Regions from separate parts of the Bacillus sp. NPDC077027 genome, predicted to be linked through region 2. Evidence: predicted binding sites of a transcription regulator. Region 2 holds the regulator's gene; the other holds the start of a gene.
The links. The regulator NrdR, encoded in region 2, represses ribonucleotide reductase genes. The targets are predictions, from matches to a motif close to AACACNATATATNGTGTT.

Region 1: nrdI (class Ib ribonucleoside-diphosphate reductase assembly flavoprotein NrdI) is a predicted target of NrdR. The motif match lies at 9,591-9,608, and genes of this name have one in related genera.

Annotation. Positions count from the first base shown of each region.
Region 1 covers NZ_JBNNIO010000003.1:792,903-808,318, reverse strand. The annotation lists gene ACQKEZ_RS14535 (MerR family transcriptional regulator) at 46-456, opposite strand; gene ACQKEZ_RS14530 (aminotransferase class I/II-fold pyridoxal phosphate-dependent enzyme) at 557-1,828, opposite strand; gene hflX (GTPase HflX) at 1,847-3,106, opposite strand; gene spoVK (stage V sporulation protein K) at 3,228-4,184, opposite strand; gene ACQKEZ_RS14515 (N-acetylmuramoyl-L-alanine amidase) at 4,555-5,313, shown strand; gene ACQKEZ_RS14510 (hypothetical protein) at 5,362-5,979, opposite strand; gene nrdF (class 1b ribonucleoside-diphosphate reductase subunit beta) at 6,063-7,043, opposite strand; gene nrdE (class 1b ribonucleoside-diphosphate reductase subunit alpha) at 7,061-9,163, opposite strand; gene nrdI (class Ib ribonucleoside-diphosphate reductase assembly flavoprotein NrdI) at 9,123-9,515, opposite strand; gene ACQKEZ_RS14490 (hypothetical protein) at 9,780-9,992, opposite strand; gene ACQKEZ_RS14485 (YmzC family protein) at 10,074-10,388, opposite strand; gene hfq (RNA chaperone Hfq) at 10,553-10,774, opposite strand; gene miaA (tRNA (adenosine(37)-N6)-dimethylallyltransferase MiaA) at 10,800-11,756, opposite strand; gene ACQKEZ_RS14470 (YmaF family protein) at 11,855-12,253, opposite strand; gene ACQKEZ_RS14465 (spore coat protein) at 12,359-12,607, shown strand; gene ACQKEZ_RS14460 (OsmC family protein) at 12,891-13,340, opposite strand; gene ACQKEZ_RS14455 (poly-gamma-glutamate hydrolase family protein) at 13,413-14,147, opposite strand; gene ACQKEZ_RS14450 (S8 family peptidase) at 14,736-15,416, shown strand, end outside.
Region 2 covers NZ_JBNNIO010000001.1:173,751-189,166, forward strand. The annotation lists gene polA (DNA polymerase I) at 1-2,290, shown strand, start outside; gene mutM (DNA-formamidopyrimidine glycosylase) at 2,322-3,155, shown strand; gene ytaF (sporulation membrane protein YtaF) at 3,330-3,962, shown strand; gene coaE (dephospho-CoA kinase) at 3,976-4,581, shown strand; gene ACQKEZ_RS00985 (glyceraldehyde-3-phosphate dehydrogenase) at 4,755-5,777, shown strand; gene speD (adenosylmethionine decarboxylase) at 6,012-6,404, shown strand; gene ACQKEZ_RS00995 (cytosolic protein) at 6,581-6,979, shown strand; gene nrdR (transcriptional regulator NrdR) at 6,984-7,442, shown strand; gene ACQKEZ_RS01005 (replication initiation and membrane attachment family protein) at 7,543-8,964, shown strand; gene dnaI (primosomal protein DnaI) at 8,982-9,911, shown strand; gene ACQKEZ_RS01015 (TVP38/TMEM64 family protein) at 9,945-10,577, shown strand; gene ytxC (putative sporulation protein YtxC) at 10,638-11,495, shown strand; gene thrS (threonine--tRNA ligase) at 11,832-13,772, shown strand; gene ACQKEZ_RS01030 (HAD family hydrolase) at 14,306-15,085, opposite strand; ribosomal protein L20 leader region at 15,339-15,416, shown strand, end outside.

The DNA.
Region 1 (15,416 bases), on a different contig from region 2:
CCCTACAACAGGTAAAATGTTTATAGCAATGCTTTTGCTAATAAGTTAACGGAAGAACCTTGACATATCCCCTTGTCTAAAGGTTGTTCCTTGTTGGAAACGACCAGCCTGAATCAGCTCATTTTTCAATAGTTTCCGTAGTTCATCATCTGTCAAGTTGTGTTTGGCTGAATTTTTCTCCTTTGTCTCTGTTTCTGACTTCGGATTCTCTGTCTCTGCTTTGGCAAAGAGTTGTTTAATGCCTGCCATATTGACACCTTGTTCGATGAGGCTTTTTATTTCTAATAACTTATCGACATCGTGGAATGAAAATAATCGTCTATTCCCTTCACTTCTTGCAGGAAATACTAAACCATTTTCCTCATAATATCGAATTTGTCTTGCAGAAAGTTCAGTTAACTGCATCACAATCCCAATCGGGAACAAAGGCATTGAGCGGCGAATGTTATCACTCATCTCAACTGTCTCCTCCTCTTTGCTTAAATTTATTATATGTCATGTTATATTATGTGTCAACGAAATGTTAGGAATATTAACATGGGATTTATTTATCTCGTTAAATGCGAATTAATCCTTGATCTAATAAGGCATCTACCGCACTACAGATGGCACTTTTCACATGTGAGTACGTGAGGCCACCTTGTACATATGCTGTGTAAGGCGGTCTAATTGGTCCATCAGCTGATAATTCAATGCTAGCCCCTTGTACAAAAGTACCTGCTGCCATGATGACATCATCTTCATAACCAGGCATATAGCTTGCATAAGGTGTCACATGGCTATTAATCGGTGAAGCGTATTGAATCGCTTGGCAAAATGCAATCATTTTTTCAGGATCTCCAAATTCAATGGATTGGATTAAATCTGTTCTTTTTGCATCCCAAGATGGATTGGTTTGGAAACCGATTTTTTCTAGAAAACGCGCTGTGAACACGGCTCCTTTTAAACTTTGCGCCACGACATGTGACGCTAGGAAAAAGCCTTGATACATTTCTTGAAGCGCATACAACGATGCCCCCGCTTCACTTCCGATACCTGGTGAGGTCATACGGTAAGAGCATGCTTCGACCCATTTTTCTTTTCCAACAATGTATCCGCCTGTTTTCGCAAGTCCGCCTCCTGGGTTTTTAATCAGAGAACCTGCCATCAGATCGGCTCCTACGTGACATGGCTCTTTAAGCTCTGTAAATTCTCCATAGCAGTTGTCAACAAAGACAATGAGTTCTTCATCGATCTCCTTCACAAATGCAATCATTTGCTCTATTTCTTCTATTGTAAAGGACGGTCTTGTGGCATATCCTTTTGAACGCTGAATGCCGATGACTTTGGTTTTGGATGAAATGGCGTTTTTCACTTTGTCAAAATCAACAGTACCATCGCTGTTTAAATCAATTGCTTGATAATCAATGTTGAAATCCTTTAGTGATCCGGCACCTGCTTTCCCGCGTATTCCAACGATTTCTTCAAGTGTGTCGTACGGTTTACCCGTCATATATATCAATTCATCTCCTGGTCTTAACACACCAAATAAAGCAATAGAGATAGCGTGTGTTCCAGAGATGATTTGCGGGCGTACAAGTCCGCTTTCTCCCCCGAAGACATCGGCATAAATCTTCTCAAGTGTATCTCGCCCCATATCATCGTAGCCATATCCAGTTGTTGGGTTAAAATGAGCGTCACTGACCTTGTGCTTTCGATAGCTTTCAAGGACACGCCATTCATTTTGTTCACTCACCGTGTCAATGTGGCGATGAACGTGTGCAATGTCTCGTTCGGTTTCTGTTGCTACTTTTTCTAATGTAGTGCCATGTTTAAGTGTTTGAAACATCGTTTTTCTATTCCTTTCCTACATATACTTCTTGATATCTCCTAATATTGACTGTTCTTTTCCGATAAATCCAGTGACTTCATATAGCTCAGTCTCTTTTTGAAATACAAAAGATTCAACTAGGGTCTCAGATTTTAATGCGGATATCAGTTTGCCCTCGTATGCTGGGATATGCACATGATAAGGGGCTAAAAATTCTTTTTTAAGCTGCGCCATCACTTCTGTTTTTAAGCGCTTAATGTCTTCATCGTTTCTTGCACTCATTAAAAAGTGTCGCTGCTTTGATGACGGAATAAAATCGGCTCTGACTTGATCCTCTTTGTTATAGACTGTTAACATTGGAATTTGGTCGGCATCCAGCTCCTCCAAGAGCTCATTTACTGTCTTTTCGTGGCCTTCATAATCTTCGTTTGAAGAATCAATGACATGAAGTAAATAATCGGCTTCCTTCACTTCTTCTAGTGTGGAACGAAATGCGGCAATAAGTGTTGTAGGGAGATCCTGAATAAATCCAACCGTATCTGAGATGAGTACACTGTATCCAGATTGCAAGGTCATTTTCCGTGTCATTGGATCAAGCGTTGCAAAAAGCAAATCTTCCTCATAACTATCCGCATCTGTTAATTGATTGAAAAGAGTAGATTTACCCGCATTTGTGTAGCCTACAATTGCTATTTGAAATACACCGTTTTTCTTTCGTCTCTCTCTGTATCTTGTGCGGTGCTCCTTCACTGAACTGAGCTGTCCATGAATTTCATGAATTCTGTTGCGGATATGTCGTCTGTCCGTTTCAAGTTTTGTTTCACCTGGACCTCTTGCGCCGATGCCTCCTCCTTGTCTTGAGAGGCTGATCCCTTGTCCACTAAGACGCGGCAGGGCATACTGAAGCTGAGCAAGCTCAATTTGCAGCTTCCCCTCTCTTGTGCGGGCTCTTTTAGCAAAGATATCTAAAATTAATTGTGTCCGATCAATAATTTTCACATCTAACGCTGTTGCTAGTGCTTTTAGCTGACTCGGAGACAATTCATCATTAAAAATAATCACATCGCATTCAAGTTCATCACAAAGGACTTCTAGTTCTTCTACCTTGCCTTTTCCTATATAAGTAGCGCTGTCCTTTCGATTCCTTTTTTGCACGACAAAACTGACCGCTTCTCCACCAGCTGTTTTGGTTAGGGAAGCTAATTCTTCCAATGAGTATTGAAAGCGTTCATCTGTGACGTGCGGCAATTGACAGCCCACGAGTATCGCTTTTTCTTTTATTTCTTGTTCATTCAAAATGTGTTGTTTCCTTTCTATACATAAGTAATCAATAGTACCATCATACCAAACAGCACACACGTATACCACTATTCGGAAGGTTTATTTTATCTTTGATTAAAAAGGATATGCCCTTTCCTTAAGGCATATCCTCTCTCGTATGAAGGTCATGGCTTTTAATGGTTATCAGGTCTTTTTTGTCATAATGGTCAACAAGCAGAAGCCGCATTGCTTGCGTACGAATCGCCTTTTCAATGGTGTTTCTCACAAAACGACCATTGCTGAATTTTGCTGGACTCGTCGTGCTTTTTATGTGCATTAGATAATCTCGTAGCTTCCACTCTGCCTCATGTGTAAATTGATATTCGCGATCTGCCATCATTCGTTTGGCAATGTCCATCAGTTGATCTACTGTATAATCAGGAAAATCAATATTAATCGGAAAACGTGACTGTAGCCCTGGATTTAATGAGAGAAAATGATCCATTTCCTTGGAATAACCAGCTAAAATGAGAATAAATTCATGCTGTTTATCTTCCATATGCTTGACAAGTGTGTCAATCGCTTCTTTCCCAAAATCCTTCTCCCCGCCTCGTGCTAGAGAATAGGCTTCGTCAATAAATAAAATACCGCCAAGTGATTTTTTGATTAAGTCTCTCGTTTTTTGAGCAGTGTGTCCGATGTATTCACCAACTAAGTCACCACGTTCAGCCTCAATCAGGTGACCTTTGGATAAGACATTCATTTCAAAGAATAGCTTTCCAACAAGTCTTGCAACGGTTGTTTTCCCTGTACCTGGATTCCCTTTAAACATCATATGAAGTGCCTGCTTTCCTACCTTCAACCCTTGCTCCTGCCTTTTTTGGTTCACAAAAATCCAAGCATAAATTTCTTTGATGTTTCGTTTCATCTCATCCATGCCAACAAGACTGTTCATTTCACGTTCGATCTCTCGTAAGATGCTATGCTTGGCTTCGTTTTTTTGCAGAGCCTCCATGTATTCCGCTTCTGATTCGGCATCAACCAACACTTGCTTTTGCCCATTAAGTATAATATTAATTTGGCCATTGTTTTTATATGTGACAGCTCGCTCCAACGTATTCACCTCTCGCTCTTCTCTCTTTATTTCTATTCAGGCGGAGCTGTAATCGTGACAATCGCCCGCATTTTTAGAGCATGCTTCGGACCCTTTCGATTTTTATTGTCAAAATGACCCGAGATGCCGCATTTTGTGGGGAATCGTGCGCTTTCCCAGGAAATGATCTTATTTCTTTATTGTATTCACTAAATGCAGGCGGACAAACCAAGGAATTTGCTTATTCTCAGAAAAGCAGTGGATAGGCAAAGCGGTTTCATCAATCGTTGCATGAGTTCATAAAGTTTTCTCTTCATTTAAGATAGAATTCCGCTTTTGGTACAGGCAAGGTTTTTGTTTTTTCATAAAATAAAGATGAGGTGATGATAAAATGGTGAAAATTTTTATTGATCCTGGCCACGGAGGAACAGATTCTGGTGCTGCTGCAAACGGTCTTTTTGAAAAAAATATTACGCTACAAATCGCACTTTTCTTACGTGATATGTTGATTAGTGAATATGAGGATGTATCCGTCCGCTTAAGTCGCTCAAATGATCAAACGGTCACTTTATCACAGCGAACAAATGCAGCCAATAGCTGGGGAGCTGATTACTTCGTATCAATTCACATCAATGCCGGTGGCGGCACTGGCTTTGAAAGCTACATTTACCCCGGTGTATCTGCCCCAACAACCACCTATCGAAACTTCATTCATGATGAATTCGTCCGTTCTGTCGACTTCGCCGATCGAGGCAAAAAAACCGCAAATTTCCACGTCCTTCGAGAAACTGCTATGTCTGCTATTCTGACTGAAAATGGCTTTATTGATACAGCCTCTGATACAAATAAGCTTCGCAACGTTTCTTTCCTGCAAAGCATTGCTCGCGCACATGCTGTCGGTTTAGAAAAAGCCTTCCAATTGAAAAAAAAAGCAACAGCTCTTTATAAAGTACAGGCTGGTGTATTTAAAGTAAAAGCCAATGCGGATGAGCTGGCAAGTACGCTCAAAAGAAAAGGATTTGAAGCGTTTGTCTTATTAGAAGGGGGTTTATTCAAGGTGCAAATTGGCGCATTTCGTTCGAAACAAAATGCCGATGAACTTGTCAAAAGAGTCAAGCAAGCTGGACATGATGCATTTGTCTTTCAATAAGCAGTAAAAAACCGGCTCTGCTTTGAAAGAGAGCCGGTTTGTGTTCTATTAAGCTAAAATATCGACAACGAATTGAGACCATGTTTCAAGGCGGTCGAAGTATTCTGCTTTCTTGAGATCAGTGATTTTCATCCATCGACCAGCAATTTGATCGGTTTCTTTCACTTCTACAAGCGCTTCAGATTTTAATTCAAGGGCAGATAACAGTCCGATATGTACCTGACCAACACTATTTTCATCGTCATTAATCAATCCAAGTGTGTTCATATGAAGTTTGTCTTCTTCTCGAATAGAAAGCTCTTCATCAAGTTCACGATCCGTATTTTCCTTTAAAATCTCTGAAAAGCTTTTATCTGCAATAAAGTTCATGTGACCGCCAAATCCAAGGGACAACTTGTTATGAAGACGTGTTTCCCCACCGCCTTCTAGTCGCTCATATACATAAACTTCATCTTCTCTTTTGATCACTACATATGGAATTGGCTGCTTAAAGGTCGGATCTTCCTCTGCATCGCCTCTTCTCATTTGCTCGAAATGGTCTTCAATCTCCTTCATGATGCTCGTCACCTTGCTCGGTTCACTATTCACACCATTAAATGTCAATGTTTCGTTTTGAAAAACGCGCGCTCGTGGCGCAACTAAAATCACTTCATCCATTTTTCCCATCGGGGTAACCTCCAGTATGTAACAAGATATAACAAATGGCAAAAAGTCAAAACGAATGCTACGTTTTGACTTTTGCTTCTAGCTTATGAATGATCACCAAAGAAGAAATCGTCGTCTTTTAACGGTTCAACGGTTGCCTTTTTGTATCCATTCCCTTTCATGGAGAAGAAATCATGTGATTTCGTTTTCGTATTTAAACCATTTAATACGATTGGGTTGATTTCTTCTTCCTCAAAGTAAGGAGCAAAGCCAAGGTTCATTAATGCTTTATTGGCATTGTAGCGGATGAATTTTTTGACATCATGAGAGAGATTGACTTGGTCGTAAATATCCTCAGTGTAGTCTAATTCATTCTCATACAACCGATTGAGTAATTCGATAGAAAAATCATAAAGCTCTTTTTGTGTTTCAGGTGTTTGTTTATTATAGATTTCCTGCGCTAGTAGACCTACATACACACCATGGATCGCTTCATCACGCAAAATCAAGTTGATGATTTCACCACTTTGCATGAGTTTTCCTTGTCCATAGAAGTAAAGAGGATAATAGAAACCACTGTAAAAAAGGAAACTCTCTAAATAAACAGATGCGACCATTGCTTTGAACAATGAAATCGGATCATCTTTTTGAATCGAACGATAAAAACCGACAATGATATCTGCTTTCCTTTGCAGAAATTTGTTTTTCTTTACCCATTCAAACACTTCACTAATTGTTTCTGTCGGCGCAAGTGTCATGAAAATATTTGAGTACGATTTAGCATGCACCGCATTTTCCATCATCGCCATGAAGTTTAAGACCGCTTTACGCTGGTGGCCTTCTACATGTTCTGCAACAATCGGCATTCCAGTGTTGCCTTGCTCGGTATCTAGAAGTGTAAGACCAGCAAGCACCTTCATGTATGTATCTCGTTCTTTTTCACCAAGATACTTCCATGTGAGAAGGTCACCATTTAAGGAAATCTCCTCTGGAAGCCAGAATTGTTTCACGTTTTGATTGTAAAACATTTGCGTAAAATCGTCTTCGTGTTTTGACCAGTTGGCTGCATCGTAAATTTTTGTCACTTTAAACTCTCCTTTAATCAAACAACACAAGAAAGACAGCCTTCCTGCCCTGTATCCTTCGTTCTTGCATAATAAAGTGTCTTAATGCCTTTATGATGCGCATATAGATCAATTCGGTTAAGATCGCGTGTTGTCATTGTATCTTTTAAGAACAGCGTAAAGCTGATTCCCTGGTCTACGTGCTGCTGAATGGTGGCGATCATGTCTACAACTTTGAACATCTCCATATCATACGCTTCTTTATAGAAGAACCAGTTGTTAGCAGAAAGACCTGGCATTGGATAATATGTTTTTGAGTTGCCGTATGTTCTTTCCTCAATACGCTCCATGATTGGCATAACAGACGCAGTTGCAGATTGCACATAAGAAATTGAGCCTGTTGGCGCTATGCATAATCGATAGCTATGATACATGCCGTGTTCTGCAACAAATTGCTTGAGCTCTTCCCAATCTTCTTTTGTCGGAATGTGCATACCTTCAAATAGCCCAGCTGCCTTTTCTGTTTTCGGCGTGAAATCATTTGATAAGTATTTATCGAAGTATTCACCAGTTGCATAACTAGAGCCTTCATAACGATGGAACGTCTCACCTTGCTCTTTGGCAATTTCGCTTGAGCGTTTTATAGAATAGAAGTTCACCATCATAAAGAAGGTATTGGCAAAGTCTCTTGCTTCTTCACTTTCATACGCAATATTGTTTTGTGATAAATAGCCGTGCAGGTTCATCGCACCGAGTCCGATTGATTTCATGGCTTTATTTGCTTTTCTGACTGCCGGTGCATTTCGGATGTCAGTCGTTTCAGAGACAAGCGTCAATGAATCTGTCGCAAGTTTGACTGATTTTTCAATTGATTTATTTTTCATCACGTTCATGATATTTAACGAACCGAGGTTACATGAAATATCTAGTCCAATTTCATCTTCTTGATCGTAATCTGTATACGAAGACACTTCTGATGCTTGAAGGACTTCTGAGCAGAGATTCGAGAATTTCACGCGTGAAATGTGATTAAGTGCGTGCTCTCTGTTCACATTATCTTGGAACATAATATAAGGATAGCCGGATTCTGAACGAAGAACTGCTAATTTTTCAAGTAGCTTTCGTGGGTTGACTTTTTCCTTTTTCACCTCAGGGTTATCGACAAGTTCATCGTACATGACTTCCATGTCCATTTCATCGAGGTGCTGTCCGTATGCTTTATATACCGTATGTGGATAGAACGTATATGCCGTTTTATCTTCACGAGCAAGTTCAATAAACTTATCTGGGATGACAACACCAATTGAAAGTGTTTTGACGCGAACATCTTCATCCGCAGAGATTTTTTTCGTATCAAGAAAATCATTAATATCGCGGTGGAAAATGTTTAGATATGCACTGCCTGAGCCTTGTCTTTGTCCCATTTGATCTGCATAACGAAAGGCGTTATCAAGAAGCTTCATGACGCCAACGACACCTTTTGTGGCATTTTCTACATCTTTAATTGCTTCGCCTTTTGCACGTAGCTTTGATAGGTTAAGACTGACACCACCGCCTAGCTTCGAGAGCTGCATCGAGATATCAATTGCTCTTGAAATATCGTTTAATGAGTCATTTACTTCAAGCAAGAAGCAGCTGACAAGTTCACCGCGACGTTTCCGCCCTGCATTTAAGAATGTTGGTGTACTTGGCTGATATTCTTGATTGATCATCAGTTCGACATAGTCAAGTGCCTTTTGTTTATCGCCGTCAGCGAAGAACAAAGCAACAATCGAAATGCGGTCTTCATAGCGTTCAAGAATCTTCTTTTTATCATTTGTTTTCAATGCGTAGTCATTGTAGAACTTAAATGCACTCATAAAGGATGGGAACCTGAATTTTTTTGCATAGGCTGCTTCGAACACTTCTTTAATGTCTGCCATGCTATATTGACTTAGAAATTCTTCTTCATAGTAGTCATTTTCTATTAAGTAATGAATCTTCTCTTCTAGATTGTGAAAGAAGACTGTGTTTTGATTAATATAATCTACGAAATAACTATGTACAGCTTCTTTGTCCTTGTCGAACTGAAACTTTCCTTCTTTCTGAATCATAATCTCGTTATTTAATTGTATCCATTTTGGAACTTGATTTTGTGACAATTCTTTCTACCTCCTGTGTAAACAACTCAACATCCCTTTTTGTTCCGCTTAATTCAAAGGTGTGCAGAATCGGAACTTGATATTGTTTAGAAATCGTATCGGCGCTTTTTGCAAAATTATCTCCCCACACTTTGTTTCCACTCACTGCTACACCTAATAGCAAATGGGCATTCTTCTCTAAGAATTCCTGTGTGGCACTCGGGACTTGTCCAAATCCTGTCGTATATGTGACGAGAATAAACGGCGAATCCAAAAACTCTTCTCCAGTCAGTTTTCGTTTGTCTGTAAAAGGGATCTTGTCCAAAAAGCGTTGAACATTTCCTGTTTTTGAATCGAATACGATTTGAATCAATTCCATCACGACCTAATTTAGTATTCTTGGGTTTCTTTCACCTTTCACTATATATAGTATACCATGTTATTCCGAAACACAATATATAGATATGCTGAACGAAAAAAATTAACCAATCCGGCCGAACTGCTAAGAGCCGAACTCGTACATTCAAATAAATAGAGCAGAGCATGATCCGTATTGGCAGCCCTACTCACTATTCAACTCAAACCGAAATCTATCATAACACGAAAAAAATTCGCTTAGAAGACTAGACTTTTTGTTTTATTTTTTGTACGCATCGCACTGTAAATCTTCTGATACTTCTGTCAGTTCGACTTCAACACCTATTTCTTTTAATACAGCTTCTAGTGCAGATACGATCGAAGCTTCCCTTACGAGTTCCTTCCCGTTAACAGAAACACTCGTTCCGTATTCGAAGCAGGAATCATCTTCACAAGTTTGTTCCCAATGATTAATTTTAATTTGGTGTTTCATCCACTCACCCTTTTCTATCCGAGATATCTTTTCACATGTTTATAGTGTAGCGGCTTCATTTACGTTTGTAAATTTCCTTGCTTACTCCACATCTTCATCATCATCATAAAACTCATCTGTATCCTTGCTTGTGATATATTGAAGTTCGTTTGTTTTCTCATCGAACCGATATATTGTGACAAATCGATCCTCGATAACCGCAAAATGATTATTTTTTAAAGGGATTGCAGATTTCAATTCATCATCAAAAGAATCGCCATGATCATAATGGCTTTCCTCTCTCTCTAAACGTATACTGTCGTTATTCATGATTGAACAAGCTGTAAATAATAAAATAATACCAATAAGAATAAGGATCACCTTAATTCTTCTTAACTCAAGCTCCGTGTTCTCCATATGTATACCACCTTTTCATCTTTTTCCATCCTTCTCTCGTACGAAAAAAAACGGAAAAGGTTTCAGGGCATGAGAAATAGCCCCCTGTACATTGACAAAGAAAGAAGCGGTTGTATGCCGGTCTATTCGATGCTCAGGCGGGGGCTATCTCACACTACGAACAATTATTCTAGCTCGAGGCTCACATTTTTTTGTGGAGCGAATGTAGAAATTGCATGTTTATAAATAAGCTGCTGCTTCCCTTCTGTTTCAAGCAGCACCGTGAAATTATCAAATCCTTTTACTTGTCCGCGAAGCTGAAAGCCATTTAATAAAAATACAGTAACAAATGTGTTATCTTTGCGGATCTGATTCAAAAATTGGTCCTGAATATTAATCGGTTTCATGTTTCGTCCTCCTTGATTCTGATAACTACAGTTTCGCTTTAAGTCCAAGCTTTCCTGCTATATAAGTGAAAATTTCATCTTTTTTATCTGAAAAGTGGCAAGGAGGTGTCATATCAAACCAAATGACATCCATTTTGTTTCGAAACCACGTTAACTGGCGTTTCGCGTATCTGCGTGAATTTTGCTTTAATTGCTCAATGGCTTCGTTAAGTGAGGACTCACCTTTCAAATAAGCATAAAGTTCTTTATATCCAATCGCTTGAACCGATTGACAATCTTTAATACCCGCTTGAAATAAGGTCTCTACTTCTTCTACCAAGCCATCATTGATCATCACATCAATTCTTTGATGAATACGCTCATATAAAACGACACGGTCCATTGTCAGCCCAATTATCGCTGCATGATAGAGCGGAATTTGCTGATCAGCTTTTTGCATATTCGACATTTTTCTTCCTGACGTATGTATCACTTCTAATGCACGTATGACCCGACGAACATTATTGGGGTGAATCGCCTCGGCCGCTTCTGGATCTACTATTTTAAGCTTCTCATGAAGTTTCATGACACCATGTTCTTTCTCATACAGTTCCATTTCTTTTCGAAACGAGGAATCACTTCCTTCATCAGTGAAGGTATAATCGTAAAGAACGGACTGGATATAAAGTCCCGTTCCTCCAACAATCATTGGCACCTTGCCTCTTTCGGCAATTTCATCCATTTTTAAGCGAACCAACTGCTGAAACTCTGCTGTAGAAAAAGATTCCTCTGGATGCTTTATATCAATCAAATGGTGGGGCACGCCATCCATTTCTTCTCGTGTAATTTTTGCTGTGCCAATATCCATTCCCTTGTATATTTGCATCGAGTCGCCACTAATGATCTCTCCATTAAACGCTTTGGCTATATCAATACTTAATTTTGTTTTCCCAACAGCTGTCGGACCAACAATCACAATAACTGGCTGTTTTTTACTTTTCATATGACATCACTCTCTTTTACAAACTGCCTACAGTATAGCATAACTTATACTTCCTCTCCTATGTTATCCATTCTATTAATAGAAGAAACTCTCCTTTTTTACCAGCCTAGTGGTTCATTTCCTACAATTTCATACGTTTTTCCTTTTAAGCGATGAGTGTGTGTTGGTCGTTCTTCAGTACTAAAGACAACGCCGCCATAAGGAATCGGGACAGGATCTGTATATGCTGAGTAGGTAACTTCACTGATTTCATGATAATGTGTACCATCGACCCTTGGAATTGCAGGTCCTGTTATACCGTAATATCTGTGAAAATGCCCCTTCTCAAAGGATGTGATGCCTCTATAAAAATGAGTATGTTTGTCGGTGTTGCTACCGTTGACTGGCTGAGAAATCCCCTCAATTAAATGATAGTGTCCCTCTGTTACATCTGTACGTGCTTTATAGGCATGCGCATGTGGTGGACACATTGCCCAATCAGATTGATATAAGCCCATTTTTCCGCATTCCTCCCTATTTTAGGCTATGACCCAAACACATTTACGTAGGCAGAATACACTGATCCCAGTTACAGTGATTTTATGTGAAAGGAGTCTTTTTTTATGAATGAATTTCAGCCCCACTATTTCCCTGAAGATATAAGAAGGCCTTTCGGCTTTGGTCGACCTGGCTTCGGTTTTGGACGCCCTGGATTTGGGTTTGGCCGTCCTGGATTTGGGTTTTTCGGCCCTCCGTTTTTAGGTGGTTTCACTGGCGGCTTACTAGCTGGATCACTTCTAGCACCTGGTTATGGATATGGCTACCCGTACCCGCCACCTTATCCGCCTTACCCACCATATCCTTATTACTAAAAAAGACCTTTCAATGACAAAATGACTTGATAAAATGAAGCAATTAAGTCAATATTCGCTATGAGTTAACATTTACTTTACCATCAGTAAAGTAAATGTTTTTTTATGTCTCAAACAATGGTTCTACACCCTTTAAACCAAGCATACTTGTCAGTTAATGATTACCCTCTCTCCTTTTACATGTTGTCGCTGACTTTATAAAGAAACGAAGTTCACAGATCAAAACGAATTCAAGTCATAAAAAAAGTCACTTTCTCAAATTAAAAGAGAAAATGACTTTATGCTATTGACCTAATTGAATTGTTTCTTCAAGTGTGATGTGTACATTTCCTTTTACAGCTCTAGATATCATGCAGGAATTCTCAGCTTTTTGTGCGAGCTTTCGAGCAAGTACTACATCTTGCGCTGAAGCAGTTGCACTTAGTATGATGACTGGTCTGTGGATGATTTGTTCATATGTGAAAACACCGTTTGTCACATCCACAATTGCCTCAGAACTCATGAATAAATCGACTTTATCTAAATAGCTACGCTCCATCATTGCAGCCAGTGTAATGATATAGCATGTCGCAGCAGCTCCAAGTAACATTTCATCAGGATTTGTCCCAACACCAGGACCATCCATTTCTTTTGGAATGGAAATCTTTGTTTTTAATTGCGCGCATGCAATTGTGCCAATATCGTTTCGATTGCCAGGCCAGCTAGCCTGAAGGTGAAAATGATGATGTGCCATACTCGTCGCTCCTTTTAACAAAAACTATCTATAGTGTAACAGGAAGGTACGTCACTTGTCTTTAGCTAAATCTTATGTGTACTCTTCATCAAGTACTGACCGAATGGCTCTGACATATCGATAAAAATGTTCATTCTTTGTGCTTGATCGTCTGCGGTAATCAAAGCGATCAAAAAGTGCTTCACGCTGACTTCTACTAATCTCAAGCTGCACACTTTGCCCGGTTTTAGTAAGGTTATTAATATTATTAGTGCTTGTTCCACTTAGGGTTGTATGTGTAACAGCAAGCTCAGCAGAAAAACCGTTTCGCTCAAGTGAATTCACAATTTTCTCAGCACGATCAAAATCCGTACCACCAACAAGGGTATGATCTACCCCTACTTCTCCCCTATATCCATGTACTGCCAGCACATAATCATGAGCCTTGGCTAGTTGTACTCCGATTGGCTCATCGAAGTTGGTACTCGTAATATGAAGTTCAAAAGCATTCTCTCTTAAACCTTCAAACAAATAGGTGGAATATTCGTTATCAAAGAAGTGGACAATTTCACTGACGCCACCTTCAATTCTCCCCCCATGGGGTGACATAACAAGAAGCCGACTGCCTGGTTCCTGATTGTACGTAATCTGATAGTTGTCACTGCTTTCATTTTCCTCTAGTTCTTTGAAATTTCGATAAATATCATTTATACCGCTTTCGTCTTCTCCACCCGGTGATAATGGCTCCTCTTGTTCCTGTGCCTGCATTGTATAATACACTCCCCATACAATGGCAAGCAGGAGAAGCAAAGCAAACAACTTCTTCATTTCCGTTCTCCTTTAACAGATTTCTAAGCCGCTTCTATGTTTTCATTTTCGAAACATCATATCTTTTCATTTTTTCCACTTTTTCTCTCCAAGGATGATCATATCACTGTAAGTCACGAGATTCCTCAAAAATAAGATAATTGCTTTTATATACACAGAAATGGCTCTTACCGCTTGAAACACAGTTAGGATAGTATGACAAACAACTGGTGTTATGTTTAATATGTCCTAGTCCCACCCAGTCTGTTTTCTTTAATTTAGCGTTTTTTGATGGTTTTTCTTTTTCTTTTCATCAATGACCGATTCAGATTATATGAGCATTGACCCTATCATCCCCCCTTTTTTTCTTAAAAATCTAATGATTTGCTAGTTCTCCAAAAAGAACTCTCTCAATTATCATCGGCACACAGGTAATATTTTTCAGCTTTTTCAATTATTTTACAAAATGTAAGCGTTTTTCTTTTTGTATTGATCAGAGACACTAGCCAAGATTTAAAAAACAAGGGACAAGAAACCGAACAAACACTCTTTGTCTTTCATATCGTAAAGAGTGGAATGGTGATCATTGTAAATATTGGAGGTCGAAACATGTTTGGATTTTCTATGGTTCAAATGGTGAGAACAAACGCTAGCAAATTAGATCAACCGTTGCGAGAAACTGTACTCAATCTTTATAAACCATTTAAATGGACTCCTTGTTTTCTACATCGTGTGTTTGAAGGGAGATTAAAGAAGAAAAAGAAGATTCCTGTCATCATTGAGTTTAAACAGGAAGCGCTTGAGGCTGGTATTCATAGTGTAGAGCATGCACTGAAGAAGAGTAAAAAAGCAAAAATAAAAAAACACTTCTCTCATATACATTGTTGTGCTGCTGATCTCACACCTTCTGCTTTAGAGAAAGTGTTAACTGATGGCGACCATATACGAAAAGTGTATTTAGACCGAAAAATGCATGCTTTGCTCGATGTCGCCACAAAAGCAAGCTTCGCAAAGGACGTCGTGCGAAACGAAACAACTTTGACTGGTAAAGGTGTGACAGTCGCTGTCATTGATACAGGCATTTACCCGCACCAAGATTTAGAAGGTCGCATTCGTGACTTTGTTGATTTTGTCAAAAATAAAACAAAGCCATATGATGATAACGGACATGGTACACACTGTGCGGGTGATATCGCAGGAGACGGCACAGCGTCAGACGGTTTGTATCAAGGTCCTGCACCACAAGCGAAACTCATTGGCATAAAAGTATTAAATAAATCAGGTACCGGA
Region 2 (15,416 bases):
TACACTGGCAGTTGAAGCAGAAAAGAACGGCTTTGATGTCAAGATTTTTTCAGGGGATAAGGACTTAACACAACTGGCTACAGAAAAAACAACGGTGGCCATTACGAAAAAAGGGATTACAGAAGTCGAATACTATACACCAGCACATATTGAAGAAAAGTACGGGCTACGCCCAGAGCAAATTATTGATATGAAAGGGCTAATGGGTGATTCCTCTGATAACATCCCCGGTGTGCCTGGTGTCGGTGAAAAAACAGCCATTAAACTTTTGAAGCAATTTGAAACCGTTGAAAACTTACTTGAACATATTGATGAAGTGAGCGGTAAGAAACTGAAGGAAAAGCTTGAGGAATTCAAAGAACAAGCGAAGATGAGCAAACAGCTAGCGACGATTCATGTGGAAACACCACTTGAAGTAACTAGCAATGAATTAGCCTATGAAGGCCCTAAAATGGATCGGGTAATTGCGCTGTTTAAAGAACTAGGCTTCAATACGTTACTTGAGCGAGTAGGAGAGTCACCAGAAACAAATGAACCTGAAGTCTTTGACTCGTTAGAAGTAGTCGCATGTAAAGAGCTCACAGATGACATCTTAACAGATCGTGCAGCCCTAGTTGTTGAACAGCTTGGTGAAAACTATCATGAAGCGGAAATGATCGGCTTTGCCATTCACAATGAAAATGGCGCTTTTTTTATCAAAAAAGAGGATGCATTGCAATCTGACGCCTTTAAACAATGGGCACAAGATGAAAAGAAGAAAAAGTGGGTATTTGACTCAAAAAGAGCAGTTGTTGCCCTTCGGTGGCATGATGTGAATTTAAAAGGTGTGAATTATGATGTTCTCCTTGCATCATATGTCGTGAACCCTCAGAAATCTTATGACGATGTGGCAAGTGTCGCAAAAGAATACGGACTCCATGTCGCTCACCCTGATGAGACTGTTTATGGAAAAGGCGCTAAACAAGCGATTCCTGATGAAGAGGAGTTAAAGAATCATCTTGGCAGAAAAGCAGCAGCGATTACAGCTCTGCATGACCTGACACTAGAAGCACTAGAAAACAACGATCAGCATGAGCTTTACGAGGATCTAGAGCTTCCGCTCGCTCTGATTTTAGGTGAAATGGAATCACTGGGAGTGAAGGTAGACATTCACCGCCTTGAAAAAATGGGCGAAGAGCTAACACGCAAGCTGAAGGAATACGAAGAAACGATTCACCGTTTAGCAGGAGAAACGTTTAACATCAATTCTCCAAAACAGCTAGGTGTCATTTTGTTTGATAAACTTGGACTTCCTGCTATAAAGAAAACGAAAACCGGCTATTCTACGTCTGCAGATGTGCTAGAAAAACTTGAGGACAAGCATGAGATTATTCGTTCTATCTTACATTATCGACAAATTGGAAAGCTTCAATCCACCTATGTCGAAGGGCTACTGAAGGTCACGCGTAAGGATACACATAAAGTCCATACGAGATTTAACCAAGCACTGACACAAACTGGACGTTTAAGCTCTACAGATCCGAATCTGCAAAACATCCCAATTCGCCTTGAGGAAGGCAGAAAAATTCGCCAAGCGTTCGTCCCTTCAAAAGAAGGATGGCTCATTTTTGCCGCAGACTATTCGCAAATCGAACTACGTGTCCTCGCACACATTTCTCAAGATGAGAACCTAATAGAGGCTTTTACAAACGATATGGACATCCATACAAAAACAGCGATGGACGTTTTCCATGTTTCAGAAGATGAAGTTACATCTTCCATGAGAAGACAGGCAAAGGCAGTAAACTTTGGTATCGTATACGGTATTAGTGATTATGGATTATCTCAAAACCTTGGAATTACAAGGAAAGAAGCCGCAGCCTTTATTGAACGATATTTAAAAAGCTTCCAAGGCGTTCAAACATATATGGAAGACATCATACAAGAAGCAAAACAAACTGGCTACGTGACGACCTTGCTGAAGAGAAGACGCTACATTCCAGACATTACGAGCCGCAACTTTAATGTGAAAAGTTTTGCTGAAAGAACAGCAATGAATACCCCAATCCAGGGAAGTGCCGCAGATATCATTAAGAAAGCAATGATTGATATGGCATTTAAGTTAAAAGAAGAAAAATTACAGGCAAACCTTCTATTGCAGGTGCACGATGAACTGATTTTCGAAGCACCAAAAGAAGAAATTGCTATTTTAGAAAAAATCGTACCAGAGGTAATGGAGAATGCACTTCAGCTTGATGTACCTCTGAAAGTAGATTACGCTTCAGGCGCATCCTGGTACGATGCAAAGTAAAAAAGAGAGAAATTGAAAGGGAGCGAGGAGCATGCCGGAATTACCAGAAGTTGAAACCGTCCGGCGCACTCTAAACGGGCTAGTCAAAGGAAAAAAGATTGAAACGGTCGATATTAGATGGCCAAAGATCATCAAACGTCCTGGGGAACCGGAGGAGTTCGCAAGAATGCTGGTGGGTGAAACCATTCATATCATTGAAAGAAGAGGGAAATTCCTGTTATTTCATCTTGATCATTATGTGATGGTATCCCACCTCAGAATGGAAGGGAAATATCGAGTACATAAGGCAGATGAGCCTTATGATAAACACGTTCATGTTGTATTTACATTTACAGATGGTACTGAGCTTAGGTATCATGATGTTCGAAAGTTTGGGACAATGCATTTATTTCAGCCTGGTGAGCAAGAAAAAGAACTTCCATTATCACAACTCGGGTTTGAGCCTTTTTCAGATGAATTTACAGCGAAATATTTATGGGAGCGATTAAAACGGACATCACGCTCTGTCAAAACAGCCTTGCTTGATCAGAAAATTGTCGTGGGCCTTGGTAACATCTATGTTGATGAAGTGTTATTTAAATCAGGCATTCATCCTGAAACAAAGGCGAATGAAATAAGCCTTGAAGCCTGCACAGCCCTGCATACACATATTGTGGATACACTAAAGGTTGCAGTTGAAGCGGGAGGCAGTACGATCCGTTCGTATATCAACTCTCAAGGAGATATTGGTACATTTCAAATGCAGTTGCTCGTTTATGATCGAAAAGGGAAACCTTGCATGAAATGCGGAAATATGATTGAAAAAACAGTTGTTGGAGGAAGAGGTACACATTTCTGTGTCTCTTGCCAAAAACACCCGCAATAAAGCCCGATTGTCATCAGCATGCTTCCTTTCACCCATGCATACGATAAAAAACATTGATTGTTTCGGCAAGGTGTAGACTGACACACAGCCCACCTGCTCTTCATATAGTGAAGAAGAGTCTCACGCACTAGGCTCTTGATTATCGTTGCATGAACAGAAAGGAAGAGTTCAGGTATGATTTCAATTTCGCTCCTATTTTTAGCCATTGCAGTCAGTATTGATAGCTTTTCAGTTGGCTTTACGTATGGACTTCGAAAGATGAAAATTCCCCTTAAAGCCATTGTGATTATTGCTTTTTGTTCTGGGATTGTTTTACTGATCTCCATGCTGATTGGTAACCTATTGACAACATTCCTCCCTGTGTATGTTACAGATAAGCTTGGCGGAGGTATTTTGATTGCGATTGGACTTTGGGTGCTGTACCAATTTTTCAAGCCAGCGAAGGAACGAGACTTGTTGTTACATGAAAAAACATTGTTGAATGTAGAAGTGAAATCACTCGGTCTTGTCATCCAAATTTTACGAAAACCGACAAGTGCAGACATCGATCGCTCTGGAACGATTAATGGAATGGAAGCCGTTTTACTTGGTATTGCCTTATCCATTGATGCATTTGGTGCGGGAATTGGTGCTGCCATCTTAGGCTTCTCACCTGCTGTCATGAGTGTGACAGTCGCCATCATGAGTTCGCTTTTTGTTTGCATCGGATTGCGTGCCGGTCACTACTTAGCCAATTGGCGCTGGATGGATAAACTTGCATGCTTACCTGGAGTTTTGCTCATTTTAATCGGTGTGTGGAAGCTATAAAGGAGGAAACAGCTTGACGCTCGTGGTCGGATTAACAGGCGGGATTGCTAGCGGTAAAAGCACAGTCTCGCAAATGATAATAGAACAAGGCATTCGCCTAGTGGACGCTGATGTCATTGCCAAAGAAGTTGTTCTTCACGGGAAGCCAGCCTATGAACAAATCGTTCAAACCTTTGGTCAGGAGATATTGCTACCAAGTGGAGAATTGGATCGTCAAAAGCTCGGAGACATTGTCTTTTCTGATGAAAAACAAAGAAAAAAACTGAATGCAATCGTTCATCCAGAAGTAAGAAAAGAGATGTTAGGGCAACGAAATGAAGCAATCAATCAGCAAGAAACCTTTGTGGTGCTCGACATTCCTCTTTTATTTGAAAGTCAGCTGGAATCACTTGTTGATCGCATCATTGTTGTCTATACAACACCAGAGTTACAATTAACGCGTTTAATGAAACGTAATCAGCTTAAAGAAGCAGGTGCATTAAAACGAATCCATGCGCAAATGTCACTTGATGAGAAGCGAGAACGAGCGGATGCCGTCATTGAAAATACGAAAGATTTCGCTTTTGTTAGAAAACAATTGTTGAACATATTGGATGAATGGGAACATACAGATAAGTAAGGGTACATATACGTACTCTTACTTTTTTTACGTTTTCATCCTTTTTTTGTGTTAAAAATCCGCCCTTTTTAGAAAACATGCGTTTATATACTGGCAATTGATCTTTAATGTGATATACTAATTTCATAAATAAAATTATTAAGTATAACACATAATAGAGGAGTGACCTGTTCATGAAGGTAAAAGCGGCGATCAATGGGTTCGGCAGAATTGGACGCATGGTCTTCAGAAAAGCAATGCTTGATGATCAAATTGAAATTGTAGCTATTAATGCAAGCTATCCTGCCGAAACACTGGCACATTTAATTAAATATGACACAAATCATGGGCGTTATGAACATGATGTCATTGCTAAAGAACATGCACTGATTGTAAATGGAAAAAAGGTGCATTTGCTAAATAACAGAGACCCGAAACAGCTTCCTTGGGAAGAGTATGATATAGATATCGTCATTGAAGCAACTGGGAAATTTAATTCAAAAGAACAAGCAATGAGTCATATAGATGCAGGAGCGAAAAAAGTCATTTTAACAGCTCCAGGCAAAAACGAAGATATAACAATTGTGATGGGTGTCAATGAGGATGACCTTGATCCTGAAAAACATGTCATTATTTCAAACGCTTCTTGTACAACAAACTGTTTAGCTCCGGTTGTCAAACTGCTGGATGATGAATTTGGTATTGAAAATGGTCTGATGACAACAGTTCATGCATATACAAATGACCAAAAAAATATCGACAATCCGCACAAAGATTTACGCCGGGCAAGAGCATGTGCCCAATCAATTATTCCAACTACGACGGGTGCGGCTAAAGCGCTTTCTTTGGTTCTGCCACATATGAAAGGCAAGTTACATGGACTCGCTTTAAGAGTACCTGTATCGAATGTATCAATGGTCGATCTTGTGGTTGATGTGAAAAAAGATGTGACAGCAGAAGAAGTAAATGCAGCTTTTTCAAACGCCTCTAAAACATCATTAGCAGGAATCCTTGATTATACGGAAGAGCCACTTGTCTCAACAGACTTTAACACAAATCCATACTCAGCTGTTGTTGATGGTCTGACAACGATGGTAATGGAAGGGAAAAAAGTGAAAGTTCTGGCTTGGTATGACAATGAATGGGGTTATTCTTGCCGGGTTGTGGATCTGGTGAAGCATGTGGGTTCTAGAATGAAGCGTCTTTCGACCGTTTGAAAAGAAAAAGACAAACTTCCCTTTTCAAGAGATGAGTGAACATCCCATTAAAATCACAGCTTGCAAAATGGTTCCAAACGAAGTATACTATCTTTCGTGAACTTCTTGTTCGCAGACTCATTCGGCTGTACTTAAAGGGTTAGGACCTCTTAGGACTAACTTTCCCCCGTGGTATATGTCCGGTCCGGCTGCTTAGAAATTCACTCTTTCATTCTTGTTTAAGGGGGGTCCATGATGGAAACAATCGGACGTCACGTTATCTCCGAGTTATGGGGATGCGACTGTGATAAATTGAACGACATGGATTTTATTGAAAAAACGTTTGTAAATGCAGCTTTGAAATCAGGAGCTGAAGTAAGAGAGGTAGCTTTTCACAAATTTGCACCTCAAGGTGTAAGTGGAGTTGTCATTATTTCTGAATCTCATTTGACGATTCACAGCTTTCCTGAACATGGTTATGCGAGCATAGATGTTTATACTTGCGGTGATTTAGATCCGAATATTGCAGCTGACTTTATCGGAGATGAATTAGGTGCTGAAACAAGAGAAAACATCGAAATACCTCGTGGCATGGGACCTGTGCAAGTAAAACAGGCACAAGCCAAAGCCAAAGCCAAAGCACTATAAATTTAAAAGATCTAACGGGAGCTGGACAAAAAGCATCTACATGCTTTCTGTGTTATGCTCCTTTTTATATTGACATAAAAATCCAAAAATCCCCTTCTTCTTTATGCTTTTGTTCTAGGAAAACAAAGGTTTTTTTTATAAAATAAAGAAGAGTACTGACAAAGGGGATTTAGCGTATGACTTTACTGCAAAAATTACAGGGGTTATTTTCAAATAAGACGGAAACAAGTGATCGACATCTGGTGCCAGAGCTGAAAAGCCGATATTATAAAGTTACGGATAAAAAAGCATTTGAGGCAGTGGAGGCATTGTTTTCTTCAAATGACCAATATACCGTTACATCTGTTTCAGCAGAACGGGGTGAAATGAGCGCGATGGTGCAAAAGCCTAAAAAAGCATTCGCGGTTGCAACAGTTATTTCAATTCGTCCTTTTGAAACAGCTGTCGATTTTAATGTCACAACAGAAACGGCACTGCCGACGGATTTTGGTTATAGCAAAAAGGTCGTACTTTCTTTTTATGATGAACTAGACAAACAACTACCAAGAATACAGACAGGAAAAGATCGGAGCTGATGAAATGAAATGTCCGACATGTCAACACCTCGGTACGAGAGTGCTTGATTCAAGACCAGTAGATGATGGGAAATCAATTCGTCGTAGAAGAGAGTGTGAAAGCTGTCACTACAGGTTCACGACGTTTGAAAAACTAGAGGAATTACCATTGATCGTTGTGAAAAAAGAAGGAATAAGAGAAGAGTTCAGCAGAGAAAAGATGCTGCGCGGTTTGATCAAAGCATGTGAAAAACGTCCAGTTGCATTGAAGCAATTAGAGGATGTGTGCTTTAACATTGAAAAGGAACTGCGAAATCAAGGAATATCAGAAGTGAAAAGTGAGCTAGTTGGTGAGATGGTGATGGACGAGCTTGCCAAAATTGATGAAGTATCTTATGTCAGATTTGCTTCTGTGTACCGACAATTTAAAGATATCAATGTCTTTATTGATGAATTAAAGGATTTATTAAAGAAAGAACGCTGAAAAAGAGCTGAAGATCCTTCAAGCTCTTTTTCGCACGTAAAGCGGAAAAATGAAAAAGAGTGTACAATGGAAACAAAAGCGCGTGAGGGAGGATTCGCATATGACAGAGCATTGGAAGGAAGTGCTTGCCGTCGATCCGTATGTCGTCAAAAGCGCTTCATTGCTCGGCGACATCGACAGGCAGCTTATCACCCTTTTATATCAGCCGCTTATTGGGACGGTAGCATATAGTTTATATATGACATTATGGGGAGAACTGGAGCAAAACCGTGTCTGGGGAAAGCCTGCTCCTCACCGGCAGCTGATGGTCATGCTACAAACGAATTTGAATGAGATATTTGAACAACGGCACAAGCTTGAAGCGATTGGATTACTTCGGACATATGAACAAGATACAGAGGAAGGTAGACTGTTTACATATGAGCTTGTCCCACCGCTGAGACCGAACGAATTTTTTCAAGATGGGATGCTTAATGTCCTCTTATATAACCGAGTGGAGAAAGCGAAGTATGCGCAACTAAGGGATTACTTCTCTTACCCATCTGTACCAAAAGAAGCGAGAGATATATCACGTTCTTTTGAAGAAGTTTTTCGTGTTCTACAGCCAAGTGAACTAAAAATGACACCAGAGCTAGATGACGCATCATCACTAGAGGATGGTTATGAATACATGACAGTCGGTCGTGCCCAAGCAGCGCCACTTTCAGATGAATCCTTTGATTTTGATTTGTTATTAGCTGGCATGTCCGACATGATGATACCTAGAAAGGCGCTCACCAAGCAGGTGAAAGAAACCATTAAAAAATTGTCCATTGTTTATGGAATAACGCCATTACAAATGCAAAATATTGTAGCTGGAGCATGTGGTGCAGATCAAATGATTTCAACAGAAGAACTGAGAAAAGCAGCACGTGACTGGTATCAAATTGAACATAGCGGGCATCGACCAAAACTGATTGATCAAGTCCAACCAAGGCATCTACGCAATGGTTCTTCAGAACAAACGTCAACTAGCTCACCTGATGCCAAACTCATTGACAAGCTTGAAAGCATTACACCAAGAGAGCTTTTGCAGGATATGTCAGATGGTGTTGAACCGACATATGCTGACTTAAAGGTTGTCGAGGAAATCATGCTTGAGCAAAAGTTAGAACCAGGTGTTGTGAATGTATTGATTTACTACACGCTTTTGAAAACCGATATGAAGCTGTCAAAAACATATATGCAAAAAATTGCCTCACATTGGGTAAGGAAGAAGATCAAAACGGTCACTGAAGCCATGCAAATTGCAAAAGAGGAAAATAGGCAAATGACAGAATGGGCAGAGCAGAAAAAACAGCGCTCTTCTTATCCAGCAGGAAAAGTCATTCGTGAAGAAAAGCTGCCAGAGTGGATGAAAGAAGAAGAAGCGAAAAAACAGCCGAAAGAACAAGAAGAGGACATGTCTCCGGAAGAGCTTGAACGAGAAAAAGAAAAGCTTCTCAACCAATTTAAGCAAATGAAAAAATATAATGCACATTAACGTGAGGTGAAACTGAAATGGAACCGATCGGTCGATCATTTGAAAAACTAAAAGGACGAGCTGATTTTCATGTGAGATATCATCAAATTAAAGAGAGTGTTTTATCCGATCAAGATGTTCAAGCATTTTTAAAGGAGCATCAAGATGAAATTCAAGAAGACATGATAAATCGGAGTTTAAATAGACTATTTGAATTTGTTCAGCAATCAAAAGGGTGCTCCTACTGCTTGGAGGATGAGAAGATTAACACCATTTTAGATGGCTATCATCCTAAACTTGTTATCAAAGGTCAAAACATTGATATCGAATATGCACCTTGCCGAGTAAAGCTTCAATTAGACAGACAGAAAAAACAACAGGCACTAATCAAAAGCATGTATATCCCGCAAAACGTTCTGAAAGCCACGTTTGCGGATGTGACGGCAGTTGGAAGACAAGAGGTCATTCAAAAAATTGCCCACTTTTTGCAAAGCTATAACGAAACTGGCAAGGGAAAGGGTCTATATTTGCACGGGAAGTTTGGTGTCGGAAAGACCTTTATTTTAGCTGCGATTGCAAATGAGCTAGCGGCTCAGCAATACCCTTCACTGCTTGTATATGTGCCTGAATTTGTGCGAGAGCTTAAGAATTCTTTATCTGATCACACACTAGAGGATAAGCTAAACATGGTCAAATCCACTCCGATTTTAATGCTTGATGATATTGGAGCAGAATCGATGACGAGCTGGGTGCGTGACGAATTAATCGGAACCATTTTACAGCATAGAATGGCAGAACAACTTCCAACCTTCTTTTCCTCTAACTTTTCACAGAGTGAGCTAAAGCATCATTTTACTTTCAGTCAACGCGGAGAAAAAGAAGAAGTAAAAGCAGCTCGCTTAATGGAACGTATTCTATATTTAGCAGAACCGGTGCTGCTTGAAGGCGAGAATCGCCGTCATTTTTAGACAACAGGTCTCACGGCAGGAGAGAGGAGTCAGATGAAAAATAGAAGATGGCTTTTCGCTCTATTGATTGCCTGCGTAGCATTCGTACTTTGGTGGTTCAATACACACCACCTGCACGTAACGCCAAAAGACATCAAGGACTGGATTCTGCAATTTGGGATGCTTGCGCCACTTGTCTTTTTCTTACTGTCACTCGTTCGTCCTTTCGTCCTCATACCGGTTACAGTCTTTTCACTCGCAGCTGGTCTGGCATTTGGGACTGTGTTCGGTACAATCTATGCATTGGTCAGTACAACAGCAGGTGCAGTTGGCTCAGTTTGGATTGCTTCGACCTTCCGTAGGCAAAAACACGAGCCGAAGAACAAACAGTTAAAAGCGGTGAGAAGGCAAATTGAGCAGCATGGCTTTATTTATATCTTATTACTTCGTATTGCTCCCATCCATTTTGACTTTGTCAGCTATGCGGCTGCGGCGTCCCGCGTGAAATACGGTGTATTTGTGGCTGCAACGTTTATTGGACTCATACCAGGAACCATCGCATTAAATGTGCTAGGCTCAAGTTTTGTTAGTCGGAATTACACCGCTTTAGCCATTGTATGTTTGATCTATTTGGTCTTTATTTCTGTTCCCCTTTTATTGAAAAGAAAGATGCCTGATTTATTTTAGGCGTCTATTTTTTGTGATCTCCCCATATACATGTAACAGATGTCGTTAGGGGGGACAAACATGCTTGAAATAATCTTTGAAGATGAATATGATACCGCTGCTTTTTTACATCTTGCTGAACACTTTGACAGTCGGCATCACATCTCGATTCAAGAAGGCAATGCAAGGCTTCTCATTGAGGCGAAAGAATCACCTGCTACATTAGAGAGCTTTGTACGGCCTCTATTACTTCACTTTTTTTTGGAATGCAAAGAAAATGAACGAATGCGCAGGATGATTGAAAAAACATATTTATTTAAAGACCCAGAGGAACAGCATCAAATATTGTCTATTGCTCATAGCATAATGAAAGGTGATATGGAAGATATTCCTTGTATTCACCAAGGAACTTCAAGAGAGTCGCTACTCCGAAAAGAACTTGAGACCATTACTTTAAACAACGGCATCTTCTCAATTGGCTCTTTTTTAACATTTAGATTATCTGAGTACGATCGAAGGTTGAGGGAATATGTTGAAGTGTCCATTGAAGAATACAAAATGGAACAGGAATATCAAAGTTTTATTCAATCGCTTCGAGATTATGTGATGACAAAAGAACCAAAGCTAGACACTGTACATGTGGTGCATCAGGACCGCTTCATCATTTGGGAATTTCGTTACGCTTCAGAACGTGAACAAAAACAATACATAGACAGACAGTTTGTAAGAGAGCATCCAATGTATATTGATTCACAGCTTATTGCCCCACTTGTGTCAATTGCTCCACGAAAGATTGCCCTATTTACGAATGATGCTGGAAATTCAATGGTGCAAACGATCCAAAATATCTTTCAAGAAAGAGTGGAACTTTCTTCGCTTGCCTCGTTTCAGGAGCAGTCAGTGGACTATCTTCATGAAAAAAATGAGAAGCTTTCTTGATTTTGAAGAAAAAACGTTTTATAATACGATGTAACTTCATAAAGTGACCGTATTGATAAGGACATGAACGAATGAACACTAGCTTTTAGAGAGGGAAGCCATAGGCTGAAAGCTTCCTAGCCAAAGTGCATTTGCTTTACCACCTTTGAACATCAGCTGTGAACGATTTTTTTAGTAATAGCTGACGGGTATTCCCGTTATTGAACCAGAAGCCGTGTTTGCGATGAATATGTGCATATGCGGGAAAAAGGGTGGAACCACGATTCCGTTTATTCAACCTCGTCCCTTTCCAGGGGGCGAGGTTTTTTATATTGTCAAAAAAAGGAGTGACCACAGATGTCAGAACAAATTCACATTACATTTCCTGACGGAGCAGTCAAGGAGTTCGAAAAAACGGCAACAACAGAAGACATCGCGGCATCAATTAGCCCAGGCCTAAAGAAAAAAGCACTTGCTGGAAAATTTAATGGCAAAGAAATAGATTTGCGTACACCGCTTTTAGAGGATGGAGAAATCGAGATCATCACAGATAAAAGTGAAGAGGCGCTCGATATGATGCGTCATAGTACAGCACATCTACTCGCTCAAGCGGTCAAACGAATTTACGGAAAAGAGCATCAGGTACAATTTGGGGTAGGACCCGTCATTGAAAACGGATTTTACTATGACATTGATCTTGATGTGGCGATTACACCAGAAGATTTACCGAAAATCGAAAAAGAAATGAAAAAAATCATCAATGCCAATCTACCTATTGAACGTGTTGAAGTGTCAAGAGAAGAAGCAAAGAAACGCTTTGAAGAAATTGGCGATGAATTGAAACTAGAGCTTCTTGAAGCAATTCCAGAAGGCGATGTCGTGACTATTTATGAACAAGGAGAGTTCTTTGACCTTTGTCGCGGAATTCACGTGCCATCTACAGGTAAAATAAAAGAATTCAAGCTGCTCAGTCTTGCAGGAGCTTACTGGAGAGGCGACAGCAATAACAAGATGCTACAACGTATTTATGGAACAGCATTCTTTCACAAGGAAGACTTAAATGAACATCTACGCCTTCTTGAAGAAGCAAAAGAGCGTGACCACCGTAAACTTGGAAAAGAGTTAAAGCTATTTGCGAACTCACAAAAAGTGGGACAAGGCCTTCCGTTATGGCTACCAAAAGGGGCAACAATTCGTCGTGTGATTGAGCGCTATATCGTGGATAAAGAGGTGCGTCTAGGATATGAGCATGTCTATACACCAGTTCTTGCAAGTGTAGACCTTTATAAAACATCTGGACATTGGGCGCATTATCAAGAGGATATGTTCCCAGTCATGGAAATGGATAATGAAGACCTTGTACTAAGACCGATGAACTGTCCACATCACATGATGATTTATAAAAATGACATTCATAGCTATCGTGAACTGCCAATTCGTATTGCAGAGCTTGGCACGATGCATCGCTACGAAATGTCAGGTGCACTATCAGGACTTCAACGTGTAAGAGGAATGACATTAAATGATGCCCACATTTTTGTAAGACCTGATCAAATTAAAGATGAATTTATTCGCACAGTTCGTTTGATCGAAGAAGTATATCAAGACTTCGGTTTAAGTGATTACACTTTCCGTTTATCTTATCGTGATCCAGCAGATACAGAGAAATATTTTGATGATGATGACATGTGGAACAAGGCACAATCCATGCTAAAAGATGCGATGGATGAGCTTGGACATGATTACTATGAAGCAGAAGGCGAAGCAGCGTTTTATGGGCCGAAGCTAGATGTTCAAGTGAAAACAGCTTTAGGTAAAGAAGAAACATTGTCGACAGTTCAGCTTGACTTCTTGCTTCCAGAACGTTTTGACCTCACATATATTGGAGAAGATGGCAAGCATCATCGTCCAGTTGTCATCCATAGAGGAGTCGTATCAACGATGGAACGCTTTGTTGCCTTCCTGATTGAGGAATACAAAGGAGCACTCCCAACATGGTTAGCACCTGTTCAATTCCAGGTCATCCCTGTATCACCATCTGTTCATCTTGATTATGCGAAAAAAGTGCAAGAACGCTTGCAACTTGAAGGTTTACGTGTCGAGTTAGACAGCCGCGATGAAAAAATTGGCTATAAAATTAGAGAAGCACAAATGCAAAAAATTCCGTATATGCTCGTTGTTGGCGATCAAGAAGCGGAAAATGGTGCTGTCAATGTTAGAAAGTATGGCGAACAAGCATCCGAAACAATCGATATTGAAGCCTTTGTGAAACACGCTGTTGCAGAGGCGAAAAAATAATGGTAATACGTTTAAATGCCGACAGTATCCAATGTGATACTGCCGGCATTTTTTATTTTGCGGATTGTGGCACAGCTTCTAGCTTTAAATGCTAGAACCTTCCTCATACGGGGTCTCATGGGAATGGTTTCGGTGTGATAGAGCAGAAATTCGTAAACACGCTACTGATTCAAAAGAAGCCATTTTGAAAGTCGAGAATTCCGTCAAAGCCAAACATGAAGAGGTAGAGAAAGTAAGTAATGAAACGAACCGAGCCAAACGATTGCAATTACAAATTGTGATCTTCTGAGACAAGCAAACGAAGTGTTTATGAAAGTGGGAGAAACTGCACGAAGTTTGGATAAACAAGCACAAAGCCTTGTCGAGAAAATGAAGGAATAATGAATAGACAAAGCGATGAATTCACTTTTTAGATGTAAGAATCGAGGGTCTTTTTGTGCAGAATTAGGATAGAGAGAAAAATGTCAATAAAATCAAAAAACACTCCCTTCTGTATAAGGAAGGGAGAGGAATACAGCCTTGGTATAGGCGACTTATTTTATAATATCAAACAACTCATGTAAGTCTTTAATTTCATAGTCTGGTGTTACATCAGTTTCATTTTTTTTGTCGTTGCGGTTAATCCAAACTGTTTTAATTCCTGCACGAGATGCACCGAGGATATCTGTTTTCGGATTGTCACCGACCATGATCACCTCATCCTTCTCTAAATTGAGAAGTTTGAGACAGTGTTCGAAAATCTCGGGATCCGGTTTTCCTTTTCCATAGTCTCCAGAAATCACAATTTCATTAAAATAAGGTGCTAGTTCAGGCACGCCGGCAAGTTTTTCTTTTTGCAGGCTTGGATCGCCATTTGTTAAAAGGAGTAGCTCATACTCTCCTTTGAGCTGGTCTAGTACTGGATATGTCTCTTCGTAAACATAAGGGCGCTTTCTTCGTTCGGCAGCAAAAAAATCAGCTAAATATTGACCGAATACAGCATCTTCAATACCTGCTGTTTTTAATCCATTTGTCCAAGCGTTTTTTCGATACTCAGGAGCAATGGCATTCAGCTTTTGAAAGCCTTCGCTAATGGGTTCACTAAAGTTTGACCAAAGACCTTCAAACGGATTAATACCGATCATTACAGTATAATCGTAGGTTTCATAGGAAGAGTAAAGCTTACGTGCTTCCTCACGAACGATTTCTTCAAATTTATCTGGATCAAGTCCATATTTCTTTTGGGCTTCTCGGCATGTTTCTGCAAAAGTTGTATGAATGCTTTTTTCATCCCAAAGCAAAGTATCATCTAAATCAAAAAATACGGCTTTCATGATCTTCTCCCTTGTTATGTAAGTAGATACCCTCAAATAGCACGTGAAAGGCTCATGTTCATTTTACAATAGAAGAAGCAGAGGATAAAGGAGAGATTCAGTCGTATCAGGCTCATCTCTCCCTAATTTTAAACTTTTGAAAAATAACTTGCTCAAACATCAGCATCATGATAAGATGAGGAAGTTGTTTCATGAATTCGGGTGATTGACGGATGAGTGAAAATTGTGTAGAATAGTTAACGAATTGAATAGATATCACAAGCAGAAGCACCCGCTTCTCACCTGATTGACACATGTTTGTAGTTGGCAGGTTGACCGTACATTTTATTTT